Regions from separate parts of the Cellulosimicrobium protaetiae genome, predicted to be linked through region 1. Evidence: predicted binding sites of a transcription regulator. Region 1 holds the regulator's gene; the other holds the start of a gene.
The links. Region 1 encodes LexA, which represses DNA repair genes until DNA is damaged. Its sites were predicted from a motif close to TCGAACANNTGTTCGA; they were not measured.

Region 1 (14,728 bases):
GACGAGCCGACCGGCGCGACGCGGGACATCGCGAGCGACGTCGTGGCGCGGGTGCTCGCTCGGGCCGGGACGGCGCGCGCCGAGGGCGGCACGGTCCACGCACGGCACGACGGCGAGCAGCTCGAGCTCGAGGAGCGCAGCGCGCTGCGCCGCGTGGTCGGCCTGTCGACCGAGCTCCAGGACGTCACCGAGGTCGAGTACCGGCAGCTCCGCCTGGAGAAGGTCGTGCTCGTCGGGCTGTGGAGCCCCGGCTCCGACCCGCGCGAGGACGGTGCGCCCTCGTCCGCGGAGGAGGCCGAGATCTCGCTGCGCGAGCTCGCGGCACTCGCCGAGACGGCGGGCTCCCAGGTGCTCGACGGCGTCGTCCAGCGCCGCGCGAAGCCCGACCCGGGAACGTACCTCGGTTCCGGCAAGGCCGCCGAGCTCGCCGACGTCGTCGCGTCCAGCGGCGCGGACACGGTCGTGATCGACGGCGAGCTCGCGCCCTCCCAACGGCGTGCGCTCGAGGACATCGTCAAGGTCAAGGTGATCGACCGGACCGCCCTGATCCTCGACATCTTCGCCCAGCACGCGAAGTCCCGGGAGGGCAAGGCCCAGGTCGAGCTCGCCCAGCTCGAGTACCTCCTCCCGCGCCTGCGCGGGTGGGGCGAGTCGATGTCGCGGCAGGCCGGTGGCCAGGTCGGCGGCGCCGGCGCGGGCATGGGATCGCGTGGTCCCGGTGAGACGAAGATCGAGCTGGACCGCCGCCGCATCCGCAACCGCATGGCGAAGCTGCGCCGTGAGATCCAGGCGATGGCCCCGGGGCGGGAGACGAAGCGCGCGTCGCGCAAGCGGCACGCCGTCCCGTCCGTCGCGATCGCGGGCTACACGAACGCGGGCAAGTCGAGCCTGCTCAACGCCATCACCGGCGCGGGCGTGCTCGTCGAGAACGCGCTGTTCGCGACGCTCGACCCGACGGTGCGCCGCACGCGCACCGAGGACGGGCGGGTCTACACGCTCGCCGACACGGTCGGGTTCGTGCGCGCCCTGCCGCACCAGCTCGTCGAGGCGTTCCGCTCGACGCTCGAGGAGGTCGGCGACGCCGACCTGCTGCTCCACGTCGTCGACGCGTCGCACCTCGACCCCGAGGGCCAGATCGCGGCGGTGCGCCACGTCCTCGCGGACATCCCGGGCGTGGAGGACGTGCCCGAGGTGATCGTCCTCAACAAGGCGGACCTCGCGGACCCGGAGACCATCGCACGGATCCGGCTGCGCGAGCGCCGCACGGTCGTCGTCTCCGCGCACACCGGCGAGGGGATCGAGCACCTGCGCGAGCTCATCGCGCACGAGCTCCCGCGCCCCGACGTGGAGATCGACGTCGTCGTCCCGTACAGCCGCGGCGACCTCGTGCACCGCGTGCACACGGAGGGCGAGATCGACCACGAGGAGCACACGCCCGAGGGGACGCTCCTTCGCGGGCGCGTCGCCCAGGCGCTCGCGACCGAGCTCGTCGGAGCCTCGGCCCAGGCCTGACCGACCCGCGCCGGGCGCCCGGCCGACGCCCTCCGCGACCCCGTACGGCACGTCCCGTGCGGGGTCGCGCCGCGCCCGCCGCCGTCGTCCACAGGGCCGTCGCACCGTGGGCGACCGACCGTAGACTCGGCGGGTGCCCCCCTCCACGCGACCCGCCCCCGACCGTGTCGACGCCGGACCGGGCACGACGGCCGGCACCTCGGGAGGCGACGTGCCCGACGTCGACGCGCTGCTCGACGTCGCCGTCACCCGGCTGGGCGGCGCGCGGCGCGACGGGCAGCACGCGATGGCGCGGGCGGTCACCGAGGCGATCGAGGGGTCGGAGCACCTCGTCGTCCAGGCAGGGACGGGCACGGGAAAGTCGCTCGGGTACCTCGTGCCGGCCGTGCGGCACGCCGTGGCGACCGACGAGCGGGTGATCGTCTCGACCGCGACCCTCGCGCTCCAGCGCCAGGTCATCACGCGTGACCTCCCGCTCGTCGCCGACGCCGTGGCGGACGAGCTGCCCCGCCCCGCGACGATCGCGCTCCTCAAGGGCTGGCACAACTACCTGTGCGTCCACAAGATCGCGGGCGGGTACCCGGCCGACGAGCCCACGCTGTTCGACCTGCCGGGTGAGTCGGCGGGCGCCGCCGACCACCCCGCCGCGCGCGGCGGGACCAGTGCCGCGGCCCTCGGCGAGCAGGTCGTGCGACTGCGCGAGTGGGCCGACGAGACACCGACCGGTGACCGCGACGACCTCGTGCCCGGGGTGAGCGACAAGGCGTGGCGGCAGGTCTCGGTCACCGCGCTCGAGTGCCTCGGCCAGCGGTGCCCCCTGCTCGCGGAGTGCTTCCCGGAGAAGGCGCGCGCGACCGCGCGCGAGGCCGACGTCGTCGTGACCAACCACGCGATGCTCGGCATCGCTGCGATGGGCTCGCCGGGGGTGCTGCCCGAGCACGACGTGCTCGTGGTCGACGAGGCGCACGAGCTCGCCGACCGTGTGACGGCGGCGGCGACGGTCGACCTGTCGGTCCCGGCGATCGAGAGCGCGGCGCGCCTCGCGCGCCGGCACGGGGGCGTCACGACGGACGCGCTGGACGCGGCGTCGGCCGCGTTCGGGACGGTCGTCGGCGCGCTGCCCGCCGAGCGGTTCCCGGACGGGCTGCCCGACGGCGCGCGCTCGGCCGTCGCGGCGGTGCGTGACGCCGCGCGCGAGGTCCTCTCGACGCTCAAGCCCGAGACCGGGGTGACCAAGCCTGCCCAGCCGGACTCCGGGCTGAAGATGGCCCAGTCGACCATGCTGCAGCTCTTCGAGGTCGCGGAGCGCATGGCTGCCGACCCGACGGGGCACGACGTGCTCTGGTGCTCGCGGCCGGGCGAGGGCGGCTGGTCGGCCGACCGGTTCGGCGAGGGCGCGAGCCGCCTGCACGCCGCACCGCTGGGCGTCGCGGGGCTCATCCGCACGCACCTGCTCGCCGAGCGGACCGGGGTGTTCACCTCGGCGACGCTCGCGCTCGGCGGGAGCTTCGACGCCGTCGCGCGCACCTTCGGGCTCGGGAGCGGCGGCGAGGTGAAGGACGCCGACGCGCCGCGGTGGCGCGGGCTCGACGTCGGCAGCCCGTTCGACTACGCGCGGCAGGGCATCCTCTACGTCGCCAAGCGCCTCCCGACGCCCGGGCGCGAGGCGTCCACCGAGCACCAGCTCGACGAGATCGCCGCGCTCGTGGAGGCCGCGGGCGGGCGCACGCTCGGCCTGTTCTCGTCGCGCCGCGCGGCGGTCGCCGCGGCAGAGGCGATGCGCGAGCGGCTCGACGTGCCGATCCTGTGCCAGGGCGACGACCAGCTCCCGACGCTCGTGCGCGAGTTCGCCGACGACCCGGCGACGTGCCTGTTCGGCACCCTGTCGCTGTGGCAGGGAGTCGACGTCCCGGGGCCGTCGTGCCAGCTCGTGCTCATCGACCGCATCCCGTTTCCCCGCCCGGACGACCCGGTGAAGTCGGCCCGGGCCAGGGCGGTCGAGGCCGCGGGCGGCAACGGGTTCATGCAGGTCTCCGCGACGCACGCCGCGCTCCTGCTGGCGCAGGGCGCCGGTCGGCTCGTGCGGTCCACGGCCGACCGGGGCGTGGTCGCGGTCCTCGACCCGCGCCTCGTGACAGCGCGCTACGGCACGTTCCTCACGCGGTCGATGCCGGGGTTCTGGCAGACGACCGACCGCGACGTCGCTACCGCTGCGCTGCGGCGCCTCGCCGCCCTAGGCTGAGTCCTTTCCCGCGAGCATCAGGGATCCCACGAACTTTCACGGAGGCGAGATGACGACGAGCACGTCCCCCCAGAGCACCGGCGACGGGACCGCGGGCGGTCCGGGAGGGGGAGCACGGACCACCAAGCTCGCGATCGTCGGCGCGGGCGCCGTCGGGTCGACGCTGGCGTACGCGGCGCTCATGCGCGGCGCCGCGCGCACCGTGGCGCTCCTGGACGTGAACCGGGCGAAGGTCGAGGCGGAGGTCCTCGACCTCCAGCACGGCATCCAGTTCATGCCCATGGCGCGCGTCGAGGGGTCGGACGACGTCGCGGTGTGCGCCGGGGCCGACGTGGTCGTCGTGACGGCCGGGGCGAAGCAGAAGCCCGGGCAGACGCGGCTCGACCTCGCCGAGGGCACGATCGGGCTCATGCGCACGATCCTGCCCGGGCTCGTGGAGGTCGCCCCGGACGCGGTCTACGTCATGGTGACCAACCCCGTCGACATCGTCACCTACGCGGCGCTCAAGTTCTCCGGGCTCCCTCCGTCGCAGCTCTTCGGCAGCGGGACCGTGCTCGACTCGTCCCGGTTGCGGTTCCTCGTCGCTCAGCACTGCGGCGTCGCGGTGCAGAACGTCCACGCGTACATCGCGGGCGAGCACGGCGACAGCGAGATCCCGCTGTGGAGCTCCGCGACGATCGGCGGCGTGCCGCTCCTCGAGTGGCCGGGACTCGGTGGGCGGGGACCCCTCACGGAGCAGGTGCGCGACGACATCGCGCGCGAGGTCGTGCAGTCGGCCTACCGGATCATCGAGGGCAAGGGTGCGACGAACTACGCCGTCGGGCTCGCGGGCACGCGCATCATCGAGGCCGTGCTCGACGACGAGCACCGCATCCTGCCCGTGTCGACGCTCCTGGACGGCGCGTACGGGCTCGACGACGTGTGCCTCTCGCTGCCGACGCTGGTCGACCGGCGCGGCGCGGCGGAGCGGGTCGAGGTCCCGCTGGCCGAGGCGGAGCTCGCCGGCCTGCGCTCGTCGGCCGAGTCCCTGCGCGCGGTCGCGCGACGCTTCGGGCTCTGAGAGCGCGGGTCCGCCGACGACGAGAGCCGGGTGGTCGTCGACCACCCGGCTCTCGCCCTGTTCACGGCTGAGGCATCACGTCCGCTGCCACCGGTCACGTACGAGCGCTCGGGGGGCACGCCGACGGCGGGGCCGTTCAGAGGCTGCGCAGCACCGAGACGACACGACCGAGCACCTGGGCGTCGTCGCCCGGGATCGGGTCGTAGGCCGCGTTGTGCGGCATGAGCCAGACGTGCCCGTCCGCGCGCCGCAGGCTCTTCACCGTGGCCTCGCCGTCGATCATCGCCGCCACGATCTCGCCGTTCTCCGCGACCGGCTGCCGGCGCACGACGACCCAGTCGCCGTCGCAGATCGCCGCGTCGACCATCGAGTCGCCCTGCACGCGCAGGAGGAAGAGCTCACCCTCGCCGACGAGCTGGCGGGGCAGCGGGAAGACGTCCTCGACGACCTGCTCCGCGAGGATCGGTCCGCCGGCGGCGATGCGGCCGACGACCGGGACGTACGACGGCGCGGGGTGCGCCTCGTCGTACGTCGGCTCGGTCGCGCCGCCCGCCGCCACGAGCGGGGTCGCGCGGCGCGCGTCGTCGGGCTGGACGACCTCGATCGCGCGGGGGCGGTTGGGGTCCCGGCGCAGGAAGCCCTTGCGCTCGAGGGTCGTGAGCTGGTGCTTCACGGACGACGGGCTCGTGAGCCCGACGGCCTCGCCGATCTCGCGCATGCTCGGCGGGTAGCCGCGCTGCTCGACGCACGCGCGGATCGTCTCGAGCACGAGACGCTGCCGCGGGGTGAGCCCGTCACCCCCTGCCGACCCGTCCGGGAGCTCGCGCACCTCGGCGAGCCCCCGTGCCCTGTCCGTGCCTCGTCCCGCCATGGTCGCTCCGCCTCGTCCGTCGTGGCCGCCGACGCCTCCCGGGTCTGCGACCTCCCCTCCCCGCGGCGTGCGCCCCGGGACCACGGTCGCTCCTCCGGGTCCGAGCGGACATGTCCGGCGAACCGACCTGCACCCAGGCTAGGGGAGGTTGCGACACGAATCAAACACCTGTTCGAGCATGTCTCGACTCCGTGGGTCGTCCGTGGTAGACCTTCGTACAGGTGTTCTACGTACACGTGTTCGACCGCCCGGGTCGGCACGGAGGCGAAGGGCTCGCGGAGCCCGATCGACCGGGGAAGGCGATCGGGCCCGCGAGCCGGGACGGAGCAGGCATGGAAGCGATGGCGATCTCGACGGTCGGGCCCCTCGGGCCTACGGGCGGGGCTGCGGCGAGGGGCCGCGCGGGGGAGCGGCCGCTGCGGCTCACGCGACGCGGCCGCGCGGTGCTCGTGCTCCTGGCCGCCGTGGTCCTGCTGCTCGCCGCGCGCGTGGGCGTCGCGGTCGCGAGCGGGCCGGGCGAGCCCCTGGAGGTCCGGGTCCACGTCGTGAGCTCTGGGGAGACGCTGTGGGAGCTCGCTCGCGGCGTCGCGGAGCCGGGTGAGGACCTGCGCGACGTGGTGAGCGGGCTCGCCGAGCTCAACGGGCTCTCGTCGTCGGGGCTCCAGGTCGGGCAGCGGCTCCTCCTTCCGGTCGACGCGGAGTGAGGGGCGGCGTGCGGGGCAGGTCGGAGGATGCCGGGCCGACTGTGACGCAGGACACGTCGGCGACGGTCCGGAAGTGAGCCCCTGGGCTTGCGCGACGCCTTAGGTCGACCTAAGTTAGTGTCACCTCACACGCCGGCTGGGGGGCTGGGCGAACGAGGCGAGGAGCACGCGGTCCACCGCGTCTCCTGTGCGCGTCGCCGCGCGTGAGGCGAGTCACGCGCGAGATGGGGACGGGGGCGTCCCGACGGGGGCGGTCGATCACGACCGCCCCCGTTCTGCTGTCCACCGGCGCCTGCGCGGCCGCGTGCGCGCCGCACGCCCCGTCCACGGGCGGTCGGCGTCGTCGGCGTGTTGCACCGCTTGGCCGTGACGGCATACGTTCGTCGCGCCGACCTGTCGGCGAGACCCCGCGGAGGAGCCCGCCATGCACTGCCCGTTCTGCCGCCACGCGGACTCCCGCGTCGTCGACTCGCGCACCTCGGACGACGGGGCGTCGATCCGGCGGCGCCGTCAGTGCCCCGAGTGCAACCGGCGCTTCACGACCATCGAGACCGCCAGCCTGTCGGTGGTCAAGCGCTCCGGGGTCACGGAACCGTTCTCCCGGGAGAAGATCGTCAACGGTGTGCGCAAGGCGTGCCAGGGCCGGCCCGTCAACGAGGACGACCTCGCGGTGCTCGCGCAGCGCGTCGAGGAGACGATCCGGGCGAGCGGCAGCGCCGAGCTCGACGCGTACGAGATCGGGCTCGCGATCCTCGGGCCGCTGCGCGAGCTCGACGAGGTCGCGTACCTGCGCTTCGCGAGCGTCTATCAGGCGTTCGACTCGCTCGAGGACTTCGAGAGCGCCATCACCTCGCTGCGGGTCGAACGCGAGGAGCGCGAGTCTGCCGCGGCACGTTCCGAGGCTGCCGCGTCCGGCGCGGTCCCGAGCGCCGATGCCGAGGAGTCGGCGTCCCGGACCTGAGCAGGCCGGGCACCTCGGGACGGTCGTGCACCTGCGACGTCCGCCCGCAGAGCTCAAGGGTGCTGCAGGGGGCGCGGGAGGGCTACAGGTCGCTGGACCGGGACGCCCAGATGTTGATACCCGTGTCCGACGGCAGCGCGTCGACCGCCTCGAGCTCCTCCGCCGAGAGCGCCGGCGCGTCCAGCGCCGCGAGGTTGTCGTCGAGCTGGCGCGTCGAGCTCGCCCCGAGGAGGACCGACGTGACGCGCTCGTCCCGCAGCGCCCAGAGGATCGCCGTCGTCGCGAGGCTGCGCCCGTGGGCGCGCGCGAGCCCGTCGAGCCGGCGGACGTGGGCGAGGTTCGTCTCCGAGAGGAACGCCGGGCGGAGCGGACCGCCGCGCGCGGCCCGCGAGCCCGCCGGGACGCCGTCGAGGTAGCGGTCGGTCAGCATCCCCTGCGCGAGCGGTGAGAAGGCCACGACGCCGAGTCCCTCGGCTCCGGCGACATCGAGCACGGACGCTCCCGCGGGGTCGTGCGGGTCCGGTTCCTCGATCCACCGGTTGAGCATCGAGTGCGACACCTGCGTCACGACGAGGTCCACGCCGACCTGCTCCGCGACCCGCAACGCCTCCGCCGTGCGCCGCGCCGAGTAGGACGAGATGCCCGCGTAGCGCGCGCGCCCCGAGCGCACCGCGGTGGCGAGCGCCCCGATCGTCTCGGTGAGCGGGGTCGTCGGGTCGAAGCGGTGGGAGTAGAAGATGTCGACGTGGTCCAGCCCGAGGCGGCGGAGCGACGCGTCCAGGGAGGAGAGGAGGTACTTGCGCGAACCTCCCTCCCCGTACGGCCCGGGTCCCATCCGGTAGCCGGCCTTGGTCGTCACGACGAGCTCGTCGCGCAGCGGGCGCAGCTCGCGGGCGAGCAGACGCCCCAGCGACTCCTCCGCTGCTCCGCCCGGTGGGCCGTAGTTGTTCGCGAGGTCGAGGTGGGTCACGCCCCGGTCCACGGCGTGCAGGACGATCTCGCGCTGCGTGGACCACGGGTCTGCCTCACCGAAGTTCTGCCACAGCCCGAGCGACACCACGGGAAGGGTCAGCCCGGTACGGCCGAGGCGTCGGTGCGGGAGCGGACCACCGACGTCGGGCGTCGCGCCGGACGCCTCGTCGGTCCTCGGGGTGGGAGCATCGGGCGGCACGGCGCTGACGCTACCCGACGCACGCGGTGCGCGGTGCGCCGCGGTCACGTCCGGCGGGCAAATCAGTTGGCGTCGGGCGTCGCCGTGGGGGAGGCTGTCGGGGTGCTCGGAGTGCTGGGCGGACCACGGAGCGGGACCGCCGGAGCGCACCGGGCACAGACCGAAGTCCCCACCGACGAGGAGATCGCCATGGCGTCCGACCAGCAGCGTCCAGCGGCTGACACCGCACCGACCGAGGAGGCCAAGGCGAAGTTCCGCGAGGCGCTCGACCGCAAGAACGCGACGCGTCATCGCACGACGGACGGCGAGTCCAACACGGGCTCCGTGCACGGCTCCGAGACCGTCGGCCCGGTCCAGCGCACCTTCCGCCGCAAGTCCGGCTGACCACCGCCCTCACCTCGTCCGGTCGTCCCCGCGCGGGGTGGCCGGACGACGTGCGTCCGGACTCAGCCCCCCGAGCGGGCGAAGCGGCGACCGGTGACGTCGCGCGCCTCGACGACGACCCATTCCTCGGTCGGGACGTCGACGGTCGGGACGAGCGGCGGCGCGTCCTCCTGGACGGCGTCCACCTCGTGCTCGGAACGGATCCGGTGCGCGGTGCCGCGAGCGACGACGCTCCACGCCCCGTCCCCGTCGACGTGGTCCCACTCGAGGGCGACGCGCTCGTTGGTGACGAGCGTCGCGAGCTTGGTGCCCGGGACGGTGCGGAAGGCGATCGTGCGCTCGTGCGCGCGCACGGTCACGGGGAAGATGTCCGGCTCCCCCCGGACGCTCACGGCGAGGCGTGCGACATGGGTCCCCTCCACGAGGTCCCAGCACGCGTCGGCGTCGAGGACCTGCGGCGCGTCGTGCGTGTATCCGGTCATGCCTCATCGTGGCACCGGGCCGTGCCGGCCGCTCAGCGGCGAAGGTCATGGCGCACGAGGACCTTCGCCGCGTGCGCCGGACGGAACCGGGGCACGCGGCGAAGGTCGACGCGACGCCACGCGGGGCGCAGCGTCGTGAGTGCTGCCTCGTCAGTCGAGGACGCGCAGGGCGATCGTCTGCTCCATGGCGGCGAGCGCCTCGATCACGGCGGGCTCGACGCGCGAGCCGACGTCGGTGACGACGTAGCCGATCTCGCCGCGCGTGGCGAGGAGCTGGCCCTCGATGTTGGTGCCGTGCTCGGCGAGCGTCGCGTTGACCGCGGCGAGCACACCCGGGGTGTTGCGGTGCAGGTGCGTCACGCGCGTGATCCCGGTGGTCTGCTCGAGCGCGAGGTTCGGGACGTTGACGCTGAGCGTCGTCGAGCCCGTCGTGAGGTAGTCGCGCAGCTTGGCCGACACGAACTGCCCGATCGCCTCCTGCGCCTCCTCGGTGGACCCGCCGATGTGCGGGGTGAGGATGACGTTCGGCAGACCGCGCAGCTCGGAGTCGAAGCTGTCGCCCTTGCGCTTGGGCTCGTGCGGGAACACGTCCACGGCGGCGCCGGAGACGCGACCCTCGACGATCGCCTCGCGCAGCGCGCCGTAGTCCACGACGAACCCGCGCGACAGGTTGAGGAAGATCGCCCCCGGGCGCATCCGGGCGAACTGCTTGGCCCCGAAGAGGCCCGCGTTGCCCTGGCGGCCGTCGACGTGCAGCGTGACGACGTCCGCCTGCTCGAGCAGCTCGTCGAGCGTGTCCATGCGGCGCGCGTTGCCGAGCGCGAGCTTCTCCGCCGTGTCGTAGAAGACGACCGACATGCCGAGGTTCTCCGCCACGACGGAGAGCTGCGTGCCGATGTTGCCGTAGCCGACGATGCCGAGCGTGCGCCCGCGAACCTCGTGCGCGCCCTCGGCCGACTTGTCCCAGCGGCCCTCGTGCAGGGCGCGGTCGCGCTCCGTGAGGCGGCGCGTGAGCGCGATGATCTCGGCCAGCGCGAGCTCGACGACGGAGCGCGTGTTCTGGAACGGCGCGTTGAACACGGCGACGCCCTGCGTCGCCGCGGACCGCAGGTCGATCTGGTTCGTGCCGATGCAGAACGCACCGAGCGCCACCAGGTCGGGGGCGTTCTCGAGCACGTTCGCGGTGACGTTCGTCTTGGACCGGATGCCGAGCAGGTGGACCCCGTCGAGGGCCTCGATCAGCTCGGACTCGTCGAGGGCGCCGGTCCGGACGGTGACGTCGATGCCCGCCGCCTCGAGGTTCGAGGCGGCGAGTGGGTGCAGGTTTTCGAGGAGGAGGGCGCGTAGCACGCTCCCATGGTGCGCCCGTCCCGCGGTCCGGACCAAACGGGTCTTGACCCTCGGGACGAGGTGACGGGTCCGTCGCGCACCACCGTCCCGCGCGGTCAGCCGGCGGAAGGGCCCCGACCGTCCGGACCCGGGGTGTCGACGCCCTCCGGGAGCGGGCGCGCGTGCACGACGACCAGGCGCTGGGTCGGGCGGGTCATGGCCACGTAGAGGTCCGAGGCGCCCGAGGGACCGGCCGCGACCTCGGAGGGCTCCACGAGCACGACGGCGTCGAACTCCAGACCCTTGACCTGGACCGGGTCGAGCACCGCGACCGGGGCGTCGGGGCCGTCGTCCTCGAGACCGAGCGCGACCCGCAGGGAGGGGACGGCCGGCGCGGCGGCGACGACGGCGACACGCCCCGACTCCGCGGCGACGAACTCCGCGCGCGCCGCGTCCGCCGCGTCCCGCACCCGGGCGTACAGGTCGTCCGGTGCGGACTCGACCACGCGCAGCGCGTCCTCGACGTCGCGCGCGGACGTGAGCGGGGAGACCGGCAGCCCGGCGGCGAGGGCGGCGCGGCGCGCGGCGTCGGCGACCGATGCGGGAGTGCGGTAGTTCACGGTCAGCTCCGCGAGGCGCCACGCGTCGCGGAAGACCGGGTCGAGCATGCCCTTCCACGAGCGTGCCCCGGCGAGCGACGACGTCTGCGCGACGTCGCCCACGACGGTGAACGAGCGCGTCGGGCACCGGCGCACGAGCATGCGCCACGCCATCGCCGAGAGCTCCTGCGCCTCGTCGACCACGACGTGCCCGTAGGTCCACGTGCGGTCCTGCGCGGCACGCTCGGCCGTGGTGAGGCGCGGCCCGCTCGCCGAGAACCGCTCGGCCAGCACGTCCGCCCCGACGATCCCGCCGCCCGCGCCGGACGACTCGAGCACCTGCCGCGCGTACTCGAGGTCGCGCGCGTGCTGCGCCGCACGTGCGGCGGCCTCGGCACGCTCCGCCTGGTCGTCCTCGCCGAGCAGCTCGGCCGCCTCGTCGAGGAGCGGCACGTCCGCCGGGGTCCACGGCGAGCCCTTCGGACGCTCCAGCAGGCGCCGGTCGTCGGGCGAGAGCTCCGGCGCTGCCTCGGCGAGCCGGTGCGGCTTGGTCCACAGGTCCTCGACCAGGCGTTCCGGGGTGAGGGGCAGCCACGCGAGGTTGAGCGCGACGCGCACGTCCCGGTGCGACCGCAGGTCCTCGAGCGCGATCGTGCGGTCCTCGCCCGCGAGGGGCTCTCCCAGCGCGCGGCCGTACTGGTCCACGAGGCGGGACAGCATCTCGCGCACGAACGTCACGCGCGCCAGGTTGTGCGGCTTGTGCGTGCGCCGGGCCTTGGCGATCGCGTCGCGCACGTCGCGGCGGCGGATCAGCAGGTCGTGCCCGTCGAGCCGCACGGGGACGTCCTGGGCGGGCACCCGCTCGCGTGCCCGGACCGCTCGCCGCACGGCGCGGGCCATGACGGCGCGGCCCTTGACCCGCGAGACCCGCGGGTCCTCCGCGCCGTCGGCCACCACCCCCGGCAGGAGGTCGGAGACCGTCGTGCTCACGACCCCCGTCTCGCCGAGCGACGGCAGGACCTGGTCGATGTACCGGAGGAACGAGTGGCTGGGGCCCACGAGCAGGACCCCGGACCGTTCCAGGAGGCGACGGTGCGCGTACAGGAGGTAGGCGGCGCGGTGCAGCGCGACGGCCGTCTTGCCCGTGCCCGGGCCGCCCTGCACCACGAGCGCCCCGGCGAGCCCGGACCGGATGATCGTGTCCTGCTCGGCCTGGATCGTCGCGACGATGTCGCCCATGCGCCCGGTGCGGCCCGCGGCCATCGCGGCGAGGAGGGCGCCCTCCCCGGAGAGCGTGGTGCCCGCGACGACGTCGTGCGCGTCGAGGTCGAGGAGCTCGTCCTCGAGGCCCGTGACGGCGCGCCCGCGCGTCACCAGGTGCCGGCGGCGGACGACGCCGTCCGGGTGGGCCGCCGTCGCGCGGTAGAACGACTGCGCCGCGGGCGCACGCCAGTCGGTGAGGAGGCTCGTGTGCTCGGCGTCGGTCAGCCCGATGCGTCCGACGTAGCGGAGCGTGCCGTCCTCCAGGTCGAGGCGACCGAACGCGAGCCGGTCCTCCACGGCGTCGAGCTGGGCGACGCGGTCCTCGTACAGCGTCGCGAACGCGTCGCGCTCGCTCCGGTTCTGCGGCGAGCCCGACGGGCCGGAACGGCGGACGCCGTCGAGCCGGGCGCGGGCGGCCGCGCGCAGCTCGTCGAGGCGTGCGTAGAGGGTGTCCACGACCTCCTGCTCGAGCCGGAGCTCGTCGTTGCGTCCCACGCTGTCCCTTCCCTCGGCCGGGCGTCGCGCCCGAGCGCCGCCCGTGACACGGCCGTCCATTATGGCCCACGGGCGTCCGCCTCCGGACCCGTGCCCGGCGCGTCCCGCGTCCGTGACCGGGCCCGACGCGAGGCTGCCGCTAGGATCGTGGCCCATGGCGACCAGAGGGGAGCGGGCGTCGTGACCGGGAGAGGCCGTGAGGTCCCCGCGCGACCCTCGGCGCGGGGCGACGAGGCGGCCGCGGGAGGGCCCCTGCACGCCGAGCGCGCGGTCCTCGCCCCGACCGACGAGCTGAGCGTCCTCCTGGTCGAGGACGACGACGGCGACGCGATCCTCGTCGAGGAGCTGCTCTCCGACGGCAACCTCACGGTCGAGCTCCACCGCGCCACGACGCTCGACGCGGCGCTCGACACCCTCGGCACCCGGCACGTCGACTGCGTGCTGCTCGACCTCGGCCTGCCCGACTCGGTCGGTCTGTCCGCGGTCGAGCGCGTCCGCGCAGGTGTCCGCCCGCCCGCCCTCGTCGTCCTCACCGGGCACTCGGGCGTCGACCTCGGGGTGCAGGCCGTCGCGGCCGGCGCCGACGACTACCTCGTCAAGGGCGAGGTCGACGGGGACCTGCTCGGACGGTCCGTCCGCTACGCCGTCCAGCGCCGCATGTCCGTCGAGCAGCAGCGTGCGCTGTACCGCAGCGAGGTGCGCGCGGCGGAGACGGCGCGCCTCGAGCGCGCGCTCCTGCCCACGCCCCTGGTCCAGGACGACCGGATCGACGTCATGGTGGGGTACGTCCCCGGCGGGAACGGTCTCCTCGGCGGAGACTTCTTCGACGCCGTCGAGCGCCCGGACGGCACCGTCCTGTGCGTCATCGGCGACGTCGCGGGGCACGGGCCCGACGAGGCCGCGCTCGGTGCGACCCTGCGCACGGCCTGGCGCACCATCGTCCTCAGCGACACCCCGCCCGAGGCGATCCTGCCGCTCCTCGAACGCGTCCTCGTGCCCGAGCGTGCTCGCCCCGAGGTCTTCGTCACGCTCTGCCAGGTCGTGATCTCCGCCGACCGGCGCACCGCCGAGGTCTACCTCGCCGGTCACCTCGCCCCCCTGCTCCTGAGGGACACCGCGGCCGAGATCACCCCGACCGCCCGCGGCCGCGCCCTCGGCATCCCCGTGACCGGCGGGTGGGAGTCCCAGTCCGTCGACCTGGGGGAACGGTGGGCCCTCATGCTCTACACCGACGGGCTCGTCGAGGCGACGGTCGCGAGCTCGGGCGGTGCGACGGGCTCGCGCACACGCCAGGAGCGCGTCGGGGTCGACGGACTGCGCCGCGCCGTCGACAGCGCGCTCGAGCACGGGGTCGAGGGGGTCGTGGAGCGGGTCTTCCGCCGGGTGCGCGAGCTGCACGGTGGGCCGCTCGCCGACGACGCGGCGCTGCTCGTGCTGGGTTGGGGCGGGGACGAGGGCGTCCCGGGGGAGCGGACCGCGACCCTCGCGGACTCGGAGGAGTGGGTGCGGTGAGCGGGACGACCGGGACCGGCCGGACGCGTCCGCGTCGCGCCCCCACCCTGCGCCGTCGGCTCGGGTGGTCGCTCGTCGTCGCGGGCGTCATCCTGCTGGGCGTCCTCGCGACCTCGGCCATCGCGCTCTCGCGCGTGCTGGAG
Region 2 (14,728 bases), 210 kb from region 1:
GCGACGACGCGACGGGTCCTGCCCGCCGCGGGCGTGCTCAGGCCGGGAGCTGTGTGGCCTCGGCGGCCTTCGTGCCGGTGATCCGGTAGACGTCGAACACGCCGTCGACCTTGCGGACCGCGGTGAGGACCTGCGCGAGGTGACCGGGCTCCGCCATCTCGAAGACGAACCGGGACATGGCCACGCGGTCGTTCGACGTCGACACGGTGGCCGAGAGGATGTTCACGTGGTTGTCCGACAGCACGCGCGTGACGTCGGACAGCAGGCGCGCCCGGTCGAGCGCCTCGACCTGGATCTGGACGAGGAACATCGCGTTGCTGCCCGTGGTCCACGAGACGTCCACGATGCGCTCGGGCTGGTTGCGCAGCCCGACGACGTTGCCGCAGTCCGCGCGGTGCACGCTCACGCCCTGGCCGCGCGTGATGAAGCCGATGATCTCGTCGCCGGGGACGGGGGTGCAGCACTTGGCGAGCTTGACCCAGATGTCGTCGACGCCCTTGACCATGACGCCCGGGTCGCCCGTGCGCACGCGGCGCGCGGTGTGCCCGGGGCGCGCGGTCTCCGCGACGTCCTCGACCGTCCCCTCCTCGCCGCCCATCGCCTGGACGAGCTTGGAGACGACGTTCGCCGCCGACACCTGGCCCTCGCCGATCGCGGCGTACAGGGCCGTGACGTCGGCGAAGCGGAGCTCGTTGGCGAGCGCGACGAGCGACTCGTGCGACAGGAGGCGCTGGATCGGCAGGTTCTGCTTGCGCATCGCCTTCGCGATCGCGTCCTTGCCGTGCTCCACGGCCTCCTCGCGCCGCTCCTTGGAGAACCACTGCCGGATCTTGTTGCGCGCGCGGGGGCTCTTGACGAACGCGAGCCAGTCGCGGCTCGGTCCCGCGTTCTCGGACTTCGAGGTGAGGACGTCGACAGAGTCGCCGTTCTCGAGCGTCGAGTCGAGCGGCACGAGGCGGCCGTTGACGCGCGCGCCCATGGTCCGGTGCCCGACCTCGGTGTGCACGGCGTAGGCGAAGTCGACCGGGGTCGAGCCGGCGGGCAGCGCCATGACGTCGCCCTTGGGCGTGAAGACGTAGACCTCCGCGCCGCCGATCTCGAACCGCAGCGAGTCGAGGAACTCCGCAGGGTCCGCCGTCTCTCGCTGCCAGTCGACGAGCTGGCGCAGCCAGCGCATGTCGTTCGCGGCGGTGTCGTCCTTCGTGGTCTTGCCGCCGGACTTGGCCGTCTCCTTGTACTTCCAGTGCGCCGCGACGCCGTACTCCGCGCGCCGGTGCATCTCGTGCGTGCGGATCTGGATCTCGACCGGCTTGCCGCCGGGGCCGATGACCGTCGTGTGCAGCGACTGGTACATGTTGAACTTCGGCATCGCGATGTAGTCCTTGAACCGCCCGGGCACGGGGTTCCACCGCGCGTGCAGCGCACCGAGCGCCGCGTAGCAGTCCCGGACGGTGTCCACGAGGACACGCGCACCGACGAGGTCGTAGATCTCCGCGAAGTCGTGACCGCGCACGATCATCTTCTGGTAGATCGAGTAGTAGTGCTTGGGCCGTCCCGTGACGGTCGCCTTGATCTTGGCGCTGCGCAGGTCCGCCGTGACCTGCTCGCGCACGACCGCGAGGTACTCCTCGCGCGCGGGGGCTCGCTCAGCCACGAGGTGCACGATCTCGTCGTACACCTTGGGGTAGAGGGCCTGGAAGGACAGGTCCTCGAGCTCCCACTTGATGGTGTTCATGCCGAGGCGGTGCGCGAGCGGCGCGTAGATCTCGAGCGTCTCGCGCGCCTTGCGGCCGGCCGACGACGACGACACGTACTTCCAGGTGCGCGCGTTGTGCAGCCGGTCGGCGAGCTTGATGACCAGCACGCGGATGTCGCGCGCCATGGCGACGACCATCTTGCGCACCGTCTCGGCCTGCGCCGCGTCCCCGTACGTCACCTTGTCGAGCTTGGTCACGCCGTCGACGAGCATGGCGATCTCCTCGCCGTACTCCTGCGTGAGCTGTGCGAGCGAGTAGTCGGTGTCCTCGACCGTGTCGTGCAGCAGCGCGGCGGCGAGCGTCGACCCGTCGAAACCCAGCTCGGCGAGGATCGTCGCGACGGCGACGGGGTGCGTGATGTACGGGTCGCCGCTCTTGCGCAGCTGCCCACGGTGCGCACGCTCCGCCGTCTCGTAGGCGCGCTCGATGACCGTCAGGTCGGTCCGGGGGTGGTTGGTGCGGACGGCCTGGAGCACGGGCTCGAGCGCCGGGCTCCCGGCGTTGGGCCGGGCACCGAAGCGCACGAGGCGCGACCGCACCCCGCGCCCACCGGAACCACCCTGCCCGGGGGTCGGCTGCGCGCCCGCCTTCTCCGGGGCGCGCGACGTCCGGGTGTTCTCGCTCATGCGCGCCTCCTTCCGTAGGCCGGCGATCGACGACACGGTGTCGACGACCAGCCGAGACGACCGGAGTGGCAATCCTACGACTCGACGTGGACCAACGTGGCCACGTCACGGCCCGCGAGCCGCTCGCGACCACCCAGGCCCTCGAGCTCCAGGAGGAACGCGAGGCCGACGACCACACCTCCCCCGCGCTCGACGAGCTCGGCACCCGCGGCCGCCGTGCCCCCGGTCGCGAGCACGTCGTCCACCACGAGAACACGCGCACCGGGCGGCAGTGTTCCCGACCGCAGCTCGATCGTCGCGGTGCCGTACTCGAGGTCGTACGTCACGGTGTCGGTGGGCGGCGGCAGCTTGCCCGCCTTGCGCAGCGGCACGAAGCCGACGCCCAGGTGCGTCGCGAGGGGCGCGCCGATGAGGAACCCGCGCGCCTCCATGCCGGCGACGAGGTCGATGCCGCCCGCGGCGCGCGCCGCGTCCCCGAGCGCCTCGACGACGTGCCCGAACGCCTCGCCGTCGGCGAGGAGCCCGGTGATGTCGCGGAACGTGATGCCGGGCCCGGGGTAGTCGGGCACGGCGCGGACGAGCTCGAGCACGCGCGCGGCCCGCTGCGCGCCGAGACCGGCGAGGCCGACGGCCCGCAGGCCGTCCGCCTCGCCGGTCGGCGGTTGGAGCGCGTCGCTCATCGCGGGCGACGGCGGCGCGGCTGCGCCTTGTTGCCCAGGTGCCCGCCCGGCTGGAGCTGACGGTGGCCCGCGACGCCCGCGGCGGCGAGCTCGGCGTCCTCGTCGTCACCCGCGGACTCGAGCTTCTCCGCGCGCAGCGCGAGCACCTTCGCCGTGTGCTCCTGGATGGGCTTCTCCCGCTCGCGCAGCGTGACCTCGAGCGGTGTCGCGAGGAACACCGACGAGTACGCGCCCACGCCCATGCCGACGAACAGCGCGAGGGCGATGTCGCGCAGCGTTCCCGCACCGAGGAGGAAGGCCCCGATGAAGAGGATGCCCGCGACCGGCAGCAGCGCGACGACCGACGTGTTGATCGAGCGCACCAGCGTCTGGTTGATCGCGAGGTTCGCACGCTCGGCGTACGTGCTCCGCGTCTGGTCGAGCACGCCGACGGTGTTCTCGCGCACCTTGTCGAAGACCACGACGGTGTCGTAGATCGAGTACGCGAGGATCGTCAGCAGACCGATCACCGTCGCCGGCGTGATCTCCCAGCCGATGAGGGCGTAGATGCCGACGGTGACGACGAGGTCGTGGAAGAGCGCGATCACCGCGGCGAGCGCCATGCGCCAGTTGCGGAAGTAGACCGTCATGACGAGGCTCACGAGGAGCAGGAAGACGACGAGGCCCACGACGGCCTTCTGGGAGACGTCCTTGCCCCAGGTCGGGCCGATGAACGAGCTCGTCACCTCACCGGCGGAGACCCCGTAGGCGTCGGCGAGCTCGGTCCGCACCTGCTCGACCTGGTCGTTGCTGAGCTCGGCCGTCTGGACCCGGACCGTGGACGCCCCCACAGACGTGACGCGCGGGGCCTCCTCCGGGGCTACCGCTGCGACCGCGTCGAGCGCGGGTTGCTGCTCCGTGTCGCTGACGCCCGAGACGGTGAACTCCGAGCCGCCCCGGAACTCGATCCCGAGGTTGAGCCCGTCGCCCGCGACGCGGACACCGATGACCCCGAGCGACAGGACGACGAGGACGACGGCGACCAGGAAGTACGCGCGCCGCTTCGCGACGATCGCGTAGGACCGGCGGCCCGTGTACAGGTCGTTGCCCCACTGGGCGAAACCGCTGGCCATCAGTGCTTCTCCTCGTTCTCGTCGTCCGACGCCGGGGCGTCGGACGCCCCCGCGTCGGCGGTGCCGGAGCCGGCCGCGCGACGCTCTGCCGCACGACGCTCGGCGATGGTCATGCGCTGCCCGTCGCCGCGGCCGACGCCGGCGCCGACCGTCTCCCGGACGGGCGCCGGGCGCTCGTGCGCCGGCGCGCTGTCGTCACCGGTCACGTCAGCGGGCTCCACGGCCTCGCTCGACGACTCGGCCGTGACCACGCGACCGCGGCCCGCGTACCGCGCGCTGCGGACGCCCAGGCGACGCGGGTCGAGCCCGGACGCCGGGTGCCCGTTCGCGAAGAACTTCGTCCTCGCGAGGAGCTGCAGGAGCGGGTGGGTGAAGAGGAACACGACGACGAGGTCGACGAGCGTCGTGAGGCCGAGCGTGAACGCGAAGCCGCGCACGCCACCGACCGCGAGGTAGTACAGGACGATCGCCGCGACGAAGTTCACCGCGTCCGAGGCCAGGATCGTGCGGCGGGCACGCTGCCAGCCCTTCTCCACGGCCGAGTTCAGGGTGCGGCCGTCACGCAGCTCGTCACGGATGCGCTCGAAGTACACGATGAACGAGTCCGCGGTGATACCGATGGCCACGATGAGGCCGGCGACGCCCGCGAGCGACAGCCGGTACCCGATCGTCCACGACAGCAGCGAGATCACCCCGTAGGTGATGATCGCGGCGACGCCGAGCGACGCGACGGTCACGAGACCGAGCGTGCGGTACTGGAAGAGGGAGTAGATCACCACGAGCAGCATGCCGATCGCGCCCGCGAGCAGACCCTTCTCGAGCTGCTCGGACCCGAGCGTCGCCGAGATCTGCTCCTGGCTCTGCACCTCGAACGTCAGCGGGAGGGAGCCGAAGTTGAGCTGGTTCGCGAGCGTCGCGGCGGTGTCGCGCGTGAAGCTGCCCGAGATCTCCGCCTTGCCGTCGGGGATCGCGACCTGAGACACCGGCGCGGAGATCACGAGACCGTCGAGCACCATCGCGAACTGGTTCTGCGGCGACGGCAGCGACGTGAGGCGCGTCGTGACCTCGCGGAACGCCTGCGTGCCCTCGGAGTCGAACTCGATGTTGACGACCCACTCGTTCGTGACCACGCCGTTCTGCCCGACTCGCAGGCCCGAGCTGGCGTTCGAGATGTCCGTGCCCTCGATCTCGACCGGGCCGAGGACGTACTTGGCGAGACCGTCGTCCGAGCACGCGACGAACGCGCTGTCGGTCGGGCCGCTGTCGCCGCCCACGAGGTTCTCCGGGAGCGTGCAGTCGAGGGCGTCGAACTGCTCCTGGATCTCGGGGGTGATCTGGGCCAGGTCGCTCGGGTTCTCGGGCCGCGTCGTCTCGGTCTCGGACGTCGCGTCGTCGGCCGGAGCCTCCGTCGAGCCGTCCGTCGCCGCGTCCTCGGCGGGGGCCTCGGTCGAGCCGTCCGTCGCCGCGTCGGCCGGGGCGTCCGCGGACTCCTCGGCGCCGTCGGTCGTGGTCCCGTCACCGGTGGCGGCGTCCTCGCCCGTGGCGGCCTCGTCCGTCGCGACGGGCGTCGGCGCGCCGACGGCGAGGACGGGGCGGAACCGCATCTGCGCGGACCGGCTCACCAGGTCGATCGTCTCCTGCGAGGGCTCGCCCGGGATGCCGACGACGATGTTGTTCTGGCCCTGGCTCGTGATCTCGGCCTCGGAGACGCCCTGCGCGTCGATGCGCTGGCGGATGACGTTGATCGCCTGGTTGATGTCCTCGTCCGTCGGCTGCGAGCCGTCGGTGGTCACAGGCTGCAGGATGATCTGCGTGCCACCCTCGAGGTCGAGCGCGAGGCCCGGGGTGAGGCTCGCCCCGCCCGGATTCTCGTCAGACTTCGGGTCGAGCTTCGTGCCCGCGAAGAGGGACCCGAAGAGGACGACGATGAGGATTCCCAGGGTGACGAGGGTCCGTACGGGCCTCGCTCGTGTGCTGCTGGTGGCCAACTGTCCGTCTCTTCTCGTGCGTGTGCGGTGGGCCTCGCGGCCCACCGCGTCAGACCGGTCGCGGCAGCGACCGGCTCGGGGTCACTTGGTGTCGGTGCCGTCGTCCCGGCGCCCGCGGTCCTTCTCCGACCCGTCGTCGGTCAGACCGGACAGGTCGTCGGGGACGACGAGGTCGTCGACGTCCCCCTTCGAGGTGCTGGTGCCCGGGTCCGCGCTGCCGTACTCGGTGTCCTCCTCCGACGCCTCGTCCGTCTCCTCGGCCTCGACCGGGGGCTCGACGAGCTTGGCGACGGCGGCGCGCAGCCACCGGGACTGGTTGCCCGGCGTGGACTCGATCGTGATGACGTCGGCTTCCTCGTCGACGTCGACGATCGTGCCGAACATGCCCGAGCCCGTCATCACCTCCTGCCCGGGGGCGAGGTTCGCCCGGAAGCTCTGGGCCTCGCGCTGCTGCTTGCGGGTGCGGCTGGTCATGAGGAACATCGCACCCGCCGCGAGGGCGAGGATGAGGATGAAGCTGATATCCATGACGGAGTCTCGTGTCCTGTTCTGTGCGGGATCTGCGCGCAGTCTAGGCGTGCGCGCACGGTTCACCAACGAGCCGTCTCGCCGCGGAGTTCCGCCCGCTCGGGTCCCCACCATTCTAGGACCACGCGCGGAGCGCCTGTGACCGCCGTCACGGGGACCCCGAGAGCCCACCGGACTCGGCCGCCGGCAGGTCGCGTCCAGGCTCGCCCTCAGGCGTCGAACAGCGTGCCGCCCTCCCGCGGCGGGGTGAGCCCCAGGTGGGCCCACGCGGCCGGCGTCGCGACCCGACCCCGGGGGGTCCGCCCGATCAGCCCCTCGCGCACGAGGTACGGCTCGGCGACCGTCTCGACGGTCTCCGCCTCCTCCCCGACCGTCACGGCGAGCGTCGTCAGGCCGACGGGGCCACCGTTGAAGCGCGTGCACAGCGCGGTGAGGACGGCGCGGTCGAGCCGGTCGAGGCCGATGGGGTCCACCTCGTAGACCTCGAGCGCGGCACGCGCGGCGGCGAGGTCCATGCTGCCGTCGCCGCGGACCTGCGCCCAGTCGCGGACGCGGCGCAGGAGCCGGTTGGCGATGCGGGGCGTGCCGCGCGAGCGCCCGGCGATCTCGCGCGCGGCGTCCGGGTCGAGGGCGACGCCGAGCAGTCCGGCGGACCGCGTGAGCACGCGCTCGAGCTCGTCGCTCGAGTAGAAGTCGAGGTGCCCGGTGAAGCCGAACCGGTCACGCAGCGGCGCGGGCAGCAGTCCCGCGCGCGTCGTGGCGCCGACCGCGGTGAAGGGGGGCAGCGAGAGCGGGATCGCGCTCGCGCCGGCGCCCTTGCCCACGACGACGTCGACCCGGAAGTCCTCCATCGCCATGTAGAGCAGCTCCTCGGCGGGGCGCGCGAGGCGGTGGATCTCGTCGATGAAGAGCACCTCGCCCTCCTCGAGCGAGGAGAGCACGGCGGCCAGGTCGCCCGCGTGCTGGATGGCCGGGCCGGACGTCACGCGCAGCGACGTCCCCAGCTCCGCGGCGATGATCATGGCGAGCGTCGTCTTGCCGAGCCCCGGGGGCCCGGACAGGAGCACGTGGTCCGGCGCGCTCCCGCGAGCCAGCGCGGCCTGGAGCACGAGCGAGAGCTGGTCGCGCACGACGGCCTGACCGACGAACTCCTCGAGCCGTCGGGGTCGCAGCGCCGCCTCGGCCGCGCGTTCCAGGTCGTCCGCGCCCGCGGCGACGATCCGCTCGGACGAGAACGTCCCGTCACCGCCGAAGCCGTCGACGCCCACCTGGTCGAAGTTCGCCACGGTCAGCCCCTCGGTCCGCCGAGGACGCGCAGCGCCGCGCGCAGCGCACCGGCCACGTCAGGAGCCTCGACGACGTCGACGCCCGCCTCAGCGAGCACGGTGGAGACCGCGTCGTCCGCGGCCTTGAGGTTCCAGCCGAGCCCGACGAGCGCCTCGACCACCTGGTCCCGGCGGTCGTCGACCCGGTGCGGACCGGTCCCGGCGGCGGGCTCGCCGGCCGCGGGGGCGTCGGCGCCCGTGGGCGGCCCGAGCTTGTCGCCCAGCTCCAGCGCGATGCGCTGCGCACCCTTGTTCCCGATGCCGGGCACGCGCACGAGAGCGGCGATGTCGCCACCTCCCACGGCGCGGCGCAGGGCGTCCGGCGTGTGCACGGCGAGCATCGCGAGCGCGAGGCGCGGACCCACGCCGCTCACGGTCTGGACGGTCTCGAAGACGGCGCACTCGTCGTCGTCGGCGAACCCGTAGAGCGTGAACGAGTCCTCGCGCACGACGAGGCTCGTCGCGAGGCGAGCCGTCTCCCCGACGCGCAGGCCGGCGAGCGTGGCGGGCGTGGCGTGGACGAGATAGCCCACTCCCCCGACCTCGAGCACGGCGCGGTCGAGCTGGACGCTCGCCACGACACCGCTCAGGGACGCGATCACGCAGGCTCCTCTCCCGGCCGGCAGCGCCGACCTGGTCCGATGGTCCGCGGCCCCGAGGACCGCCGTGGGGCCGCGCGCCGAGGTGCGCGTCGAACACCCGTACGACCGCGGTCACTCTAGCAAGGGCCGCCCACCCGCCGACCGACCGACACGGGCCACCCGCAGGGGCTGACGGCACGGTCACCGCTAGCGTGGCGCGCGGCGCCCCTTCGCCGCGTGCTCGGCGGCCGCCCAGGCGCGCTGCGCGGGCGTCAGCTCGTGCCGCTCGCCGCCCTGGAGCGCACCCGCAGGTCGCCACAGGTGGCAGATCGCGAGCGCGAGCGCGTCGGCCGCGTCCGCGGGCTTCGGCGGCTCCGCGAGCCCCAGGATGCCGGCGACCATGCGCTGCACCTGCTCCTTGCCCGCGCGCCCGCTCCCGGTGACCGCGGCCTTGACCTCCGACGGCGTGTGCAGCGCGACCGGGACGCCCCGGCGCGCCGCGCCGACCATCGCCAGACCCGCGGCCTGGGCCGTGCCCATCACGGTCCCGACGTTGTGCTGCGCGAACACGCGCTCCACCGCGACGACGTCCGGCACGTGCTCGTCGAACCACGCGTCCAGCCGCTCGGAGATCCGCAGGAGCCGCAGGTCCACGCTGAGATCCGGGTCCGTCCGGATCACGCCCACGGCGACGAGCTCGGCCCGCCGCCCCCGCGCGGAGTCCACCACCCCGACACCGCACCGGGTCAGCCCAGGATCCACACCGAGAACGCGCACCCCAGTACCCTCCCACGAGCCGACGACGGAACCCCTCCGCCTCGCGGGCCGCAGACCAAGGCGAGCCGACACCGGCGGGGCGGGTGAGGTGCGCGCGGTCGTGGCGGGCCTGGCGGGAGCGGCGCGAGGAACGAGCGCCGCGGATGGTAGACCGCGCGCACCTCACCCGCCCCGCCACCCAGGGCGACCAGTTCGGTCACCTCGGGCGACACCCGCGGTCAGTCGTCGTTCTCGAGCTCCGCCATGACCTCGTCCGACGCGTCGAAGTTCGCGTAGACGTTCTGCACGTCGTCGCTGTCCTCGAGAGCGTCGATGAGGCGCAGGATCTTGCGCGCCCCGTCGGCGTCGACCTCGACCTCCATGGACGGGTGCCAGATCGAGTCGGCCGAGTCGTACTCGAGACCCGCCTCCTGGATCGCGGTGCGCACGGCGACGAGGTCGCTCGCCTCGCACAGCACCTCGATGACCTCACCCTGGTCCGTGACCTCCTCGGCGCCCGCCTCGAGCGCGGCGAGCATGACGTCGTCCTCGGTCACGCCGTCGGCCTTCGGCACGACGACGAGGCCCTTGCGCGAGAAGAGGTACGACACCGAGCCGGGGTCGGCGAGGTTGCCGCCGTTGCGGCTGAACGCGAGGCGCACCTCGGAGGCCGCGCGGTTCTTGTTGTCGGTGAGGCACTCGACGAGGACGGCGATGCCGTTGGCGCCGTAGCCCTCGTACATGATCGTCTGGTAGTCGACGGCGTCGGCGCCCGTGCCGGAGCCTCGCTTGACGGCGCGGTCGATGTTGTCGTTCGGGACCGACGACTTCTTCGCCTTCTGGATGGCGTCGAACAGCGTCGGGTTGCCCGCGGGGTCACCGCCGCCGGTGCGCGCCGCGACCTCGATGTTCTTGATGAGCTTCGCGAAGAGCTTGCCGCGCTTGGCGTCGATGGCCGCCTTCTTGTGCTTGGTCGTGGCCCACTTGGAGTGCCCTGACATGCGTTCCTACCCCTTCGCGATTCTGACGAACAGCTCGTGCACGCGCGCGTCCCCGGAGATCTCCGGGTGGAACGAGGTGGCGAGCAGCGATCCCTGCTGGACTGCGACGATCCTACCGGCGGCGGCCGCGGGGATGCCGGGCGCCTCGTGGTCGGGGATGCGGGCGAGCACCTCGACGCCCGGCCCGACCTCCTCGACCCACGGCGCGCGGATGAACACGGCGTGCACCGCGTCCGTCCCACCAGCCCCGCCGGGGCCGTCCTCCCGCGGGGCCAGACCGGCGAACGCGAGGTCCGTCTCGAACGAGTCGACCTGCCGCCCGAACGCGTTGCGCCGCACGGTCACGTCGAGCCCGCCGATGGTCCGCTGGTCCGCCGTGCCGCCGAGGATGCGGTCGGCGAGCAGGATCATGCCCGCGCACGAGCCGTAGACGGGCAGCCCGTCGGCGATGCGGGCGCGCAGCGGCTCGTCGAGCTCGAAGATGCGCAGGAGCTTGTCGATGGTCGTCGACTCGCCCCCGGGGAGCACGAGCCCGTCGACCGCGGCCAGCTCCTCGGGACGGCGGACGCCGACCGTGCGGGCGCCGGCGGCCTCGAGCGCGGCACGGTGCTCGCGCACGTCGCCCTGCAGGGCCAGGACACCGATCGTGATCGTCACGAGGGGGAATGATACGTGCGCCGACGCACGCGCCCGGCCGTGGCACGGTTGCTAGCCTCGCCGTCGTGACCACTCCGCCCGGCACCGGACCGACGTCGCCCTACCCCGCTCAGCCTCCGTCCGGGTACCCGGGTCCGTACCCCGGCGTCCCGCCCCGTCCGCCGCGCAGCACGCGCGGGGCCACGGTCCTGGTCGTCGTCGGTGCGGCACTGCTCGTGGTCGCCCTCGTGGCGGGCGTCCTCGGCGTGACGACCTTCGTGCGGGCGCTGCCCACGGGCGTGGTCGACGGCGCGGGCGAGCCCGGTTCCGCGGCCCTCGCCTCGGGGGACGTCCCCGGGGAGGCGGAGATCGCGCTCGTCGGCGGCGAGCCGTACAGCGTGTGGGCGGTCGTCCCGATCGGCGCGGAAGGTTTCGACGCCGACGACGTCACCGTGTCGTGCCCGGACGGCGACCTCCAGGTGCGCCACCCTTCCGTCTCGGGGAGCTCCGGCTTCGGGTCGTACGAGGCGACGACCGTCGCCGAGGTGTCGTCGCCGTCGGCCGAGACCTGCACGGTGTCCGTGGCGCAGGGCGACGCCTCGCCCGGGGCGACGTTCGTCATCACCGAGGGCTGGCGGTTCGGCGAGTTCTTCGCGACGGTCGGCGGCACGATCCTGCTGTGGTTCGTCGCGATCGGAGGGACGCTGCTGGGCCTGGGGCTCCTCGTCGGCGGGATCGTGTGGCGGCTCGTCGCGCGCCGGCCGTGACCGCACGGCGAGACGCCTCGCACCCGTGGCGGGACGTCGGGCGGCACACCGTGCCTCAGTGCTCGCGGGCGATCCCGAGGTGGTGCGTCACGCCGTCCCACCCGCCGAGCAGCGGGGCGACGAGGTCGGGCAGGCCCTCGGGGAAGATCTCGATCTCGACCTCGCGCAGGTCGTCGAGCGACCACCAGCGCATCTCGTCGACGACGTCCAGCTCGACGTCGGTCCACCCCTCGCGGCTCAGCTCGCCGCCTGCTCCGGCCGCGCCGTCGAGCCGCGCGAGGTAGAGCACCTCGTCCTGGCGGCAGTGCTGGCGGTAGAAGTCGAAGATCGCGCTGCGCGTGTAGACCGGCCCGACGAGCACGCCCGGGTCGAGCACGATCCCGGTCTCCTCGCGGACCTCGCGCAGCGCCGCGTCACGGTCGCTCTCGCCCGGGTCGACGCCCCCGCCGATCGTGAACCACCACGAGCGCTCGGGCTGGTCGACGTCGTGCCCACGAGCCAGGAGGATCCGGTCGGCGGAGTCGAGCAGCAGGACGCGCGCGCCCCGGCGGAAGTAGAGCCCGTCGTCCCCGAGCACCCAGTCGGGGCCCAGGGACGACGGCGCTCCGGCGGCCTCGGCCATGCGCGCGTCAGGCGTCCGTCGTCGTGGTGACGACGGACGGCCGACCCGTGGAGCGCTCCGTCACCAGCCGCGCTCGGCGAACTGGATCGAGCGCGCGGGCTCGTCGACGTTGATGCCCACCATCGCCTCGCCCAGACCGCGCGAGACCTTCGCGATCACGTCGGGGTCGTCGTGGAACGTCGTCGCCTTGACGATCGCGGCGGCGCGCTGCTCGGGGTTGCCCGACTTGAAGATGCCGGAGCCGACGAACACGCCCTCCGCTCCGAGCTGCATCATCATCGCCGCGTCGGCCGGCGTCGCGATGCCGCCCGCGGTGAACATGACGACGGGCAGCTTGCCCGTGGCGGCGACCTCCTTGACGAGCTCGTACGGCGCCTGGAGCTCCTTGGCCGCCACGAAGAGCTCGTCCTCCGGCAGCGCGGTGAGGCGGCGGATCTCCCCGCGGATGGTGCGCATGTGCGTCGTCGCGTTGGAGACGTCGCCCGTGCCGGCCTCACCCTTCGAGCGGATCATCGCCGCGCCCTCGGTGATCCGGCGCAGGGCCTCGCCGAGGTTGGTGGCGCCGCACACGAACGGGACGGTGAACTGCCACTTGTCGATGTGGTGGGCGTAGTCCGCGGGCGTGAGCACCTCGGACTCGTCGACGTAGTCGACGCCGAGCGACTGGAGCACCTGCGCCTCGACGAAGTGGCCGATGCGCGCCTTGGCCATCACGGGGATGGAGACCGCCTCGATGATCCCGTCGATCATGTCGGGGTCCGACATGCGCGAGACGCCGCCCTGCGCGCGGATGTCCGCGGGGACGCGCTCGAGCGCCATGACGGCGACCGCGCCCGCGTCCTCGGCGATCTTCGCCTGCTCGGGCGTGACGACGTCCATGATGACGCCGCCCTTGAGCATCTCCGCCATCCCGCGCTTGACCTTGGCGGTGCCGACGGTGCCGGCGCCCTCCGTGGTCACGGCGCTCGGAGCGCTCTCGGCAGGGACGTTCTGGTCGGCCACGTTGGTCACCGGTACCTCACACCTTCAGGTCAGGGGAACGTCGCGCGCTCGCGCGCGGACGCCGTCGAACAGGCTCGACGGCACATGCTCCCACGCGCTCCCATCCTATCGCCGGGACGTCCGTCCTCCCGGGGCCCCCGGCCACCTCGACGTCGCGGTGCGACGGTCGGACAGGCCCGCTCAGTCCGGTGCGGTCGCCGACGCGGCAGGCCGGGCGAGCCCGTCGGGCGCGGCGTCGTCGAGCTCGACCGTCGCCGGCATCGGCGCGTGCCCGGCGAGGTGGAACAGGCGCACCCACCACTTGCGCCGCACCCGCTGCGCCTGGGCGACGGCCTCGTTGTGGAACCGGCGGGCGAGCTGCGCCCGGTACCACGCCGCGGCGAGGGTGCCGACGAGCTCGTCGCCCGCCGGGGCGGACCGGAGCTCGGCGACCTCGTCCGCGTCCTCGAGCACCGAGCGCAGCGTCGCCGTGAGGTCGCTCTCCGCCAGGGCGCGCGACTCGGCCATGCCTCCCAGGAGCCGCCGGGGCGGCGCGTCCCTGGGCACGACCAGCCCCGGCACCTGGTCCGCGAGCCGGAGCGCGTCGTCCTCGTCGTCCAGGACGGAGTGCGCCGCCTCGGCCAGGAGCACCGAGCTGGCCGGGTCGAGCTCGCCGGACGCCGCCAGGTCGACCGCGGCGGACGCCCGGCGCACGAGCTGCGCGTCCAGCGCGAGCCGGGAGGCCATGACCTTGCGGTGCAGCCGGTCGAGGCGGGACGCAGCGACCCAGAGGACCCAGGCGACGACCGCGGCGGCCACGAGGGCCAGGACGGTGGTCTCGGACCAGGTCACGGGCGTGCCCCCTCGTCGTCACGTGCGCGGCCCAGCAGACGCCCGCCGCGCCGCGAGCGCGGATCCTCGTGGACCGGGATGACCGCCTCGGACGCCGCCAGCACGGTCTCGTAGACGGCGAGCACCTGCGCGGTCACGGTGGACCAGTCGAAGCGCCGGACGAACTCGCTCGCCCGCGCGCGGTAGGCGTCGCGCCGCGGCGGGTCGGCGAGCACGTCGAGCACGGCGGCGGCGAGCGCGTCCGGGTCGCCCACGGCGAACAGCGCGCCCGCGGCGCCGTCGTCGAGCACGCGGCGGAACGCGCCGAGGTCGCTCGCGACGACGCACGCGCCCGCGCTCATCGCCTCGACGAGCACGATGCCGAAGCTCTCGCCCCCGGTCTGCGGGGCGATGTACAGGTCGACGGACGCGAGCATGCTCGCCTTGTCCTCGTCGCTCACCCCGCCGAGGAACTCGACGGAGGCCGCGTGCTCGCCCAGCGCCTCGATCGCGGCCTCGCGGCCGTCGTCGCCGCGG

Region 2: the regulator LexA is predicted to act here: its motif matches at 8,708-8,723, upstream of ruvA (Holliday junction branch migration protein RuvA).

What each region holds. Positions count from the first base shown of each region.
Region 1 is NZ_CP052757.1:3,139,775-3,154,502, reverse strand. Features, by position in the region: gene hflX (GTPase HflX) at 1-1,512, shown strand, start outside; gene FIC82_RS13515 (ATP-dependent DNA helicase) at 1,724-3,754, shown strand; gene FIC82_RS13510 (L-lactate dehydrogenase) at 3,804-4,814, shown strand; gene lexA (transcriptional repressor LexA) at 4,951-5,685, opposite strand; gene FIC82_RS13500 (LysM peptidoglycan-binding domain-containing protein) at 6,018-6,389, shown strand; gene nrdR (transcriptional regulator NrdR) at 6,814-7,350, shown strand; gene FIC82_RS13490 (aldo/keto reductase) at 7,433-8,521, opposite strand; gene FIC82_RS13485 (DUF5302 domain-containing protein) at 8,711-8,905, shown strand; gene FIC82_RS13480 (pyridoxamine 5'-phosphate oxidase family protein) at 8,968-9,387, opposite strand; gene serA (phosphoglycerate dehydrogenase) at 9,538-10,737, opposite strand; gene FIC82_RS13470 (HelD family protein) at 10,833-13,073, opposite strand; gene FIC82_RS13465 (PP2C family protein-serine/threonine phosphatase) at 13,254-14,585, shown strand; gene FIC82_RS13460 (sensor histidine kinase) at 14,582-14,728, shown strand, end outside.
Region 2 is NZ_CP052757.1:2,925,249-2,939,976, forward strand. Features, by position in the region: gene FIC82_RS12440 (RelA/SpoT family protein) at 38-2,383, opposite strand; gene FIC82_RS12445 (adenine phosphoribosyltransferase) at 2,458-3,063, opposite strand; gene secF (protein translocase subunit SecF) at 3,060-4,175, opposite strand; gene secD (protein translocase subunit SecD) at 4,175-6,163, opposite strand; gene yajC (preprotein translocase subunit YajC) at 6,245-6,691, opposite strand; gene ruvB (Holliday junction branch migration DNA helicase RuvB) at 6,901-7,911, opposite strand; gene ruvA (Holliday junction branch migration protein RuvA) at 7,980-8,618, opposite strand; gene ruvC (crossover junction endodeoxyribonuclease RuvC) at 8,805-9,374, opposite strand; gene FIC82_RS12480 (YebC/PmpR family DNA-binding transcriptional regulator) at 9,593-10,354, opposite strand; gene pdxT (pyridoxal 5'-phosphate synthase glutaminase subunit PdxT) at 10,361-11,011, opposite strand; gene FIC82_RS12490 (hypothetical protein) at 11,077-11,757, shown strand; gene FIC82_RS12495 (NUDIX hydrolase) at 11,813-12,379, opposite strand; gene pdxS (pyridoxal 5'-phosphate synthase lyase subunit PdxS) at 12,440-13,339, opposite strand; gene FIC82_RS12505 (hypothetical protein) at 13,562-14,212, opposite strand; gene FIC82_RS12510 (glycosyltransferase family 4 protein) at 14,209-14,728, opposite strand, start outside.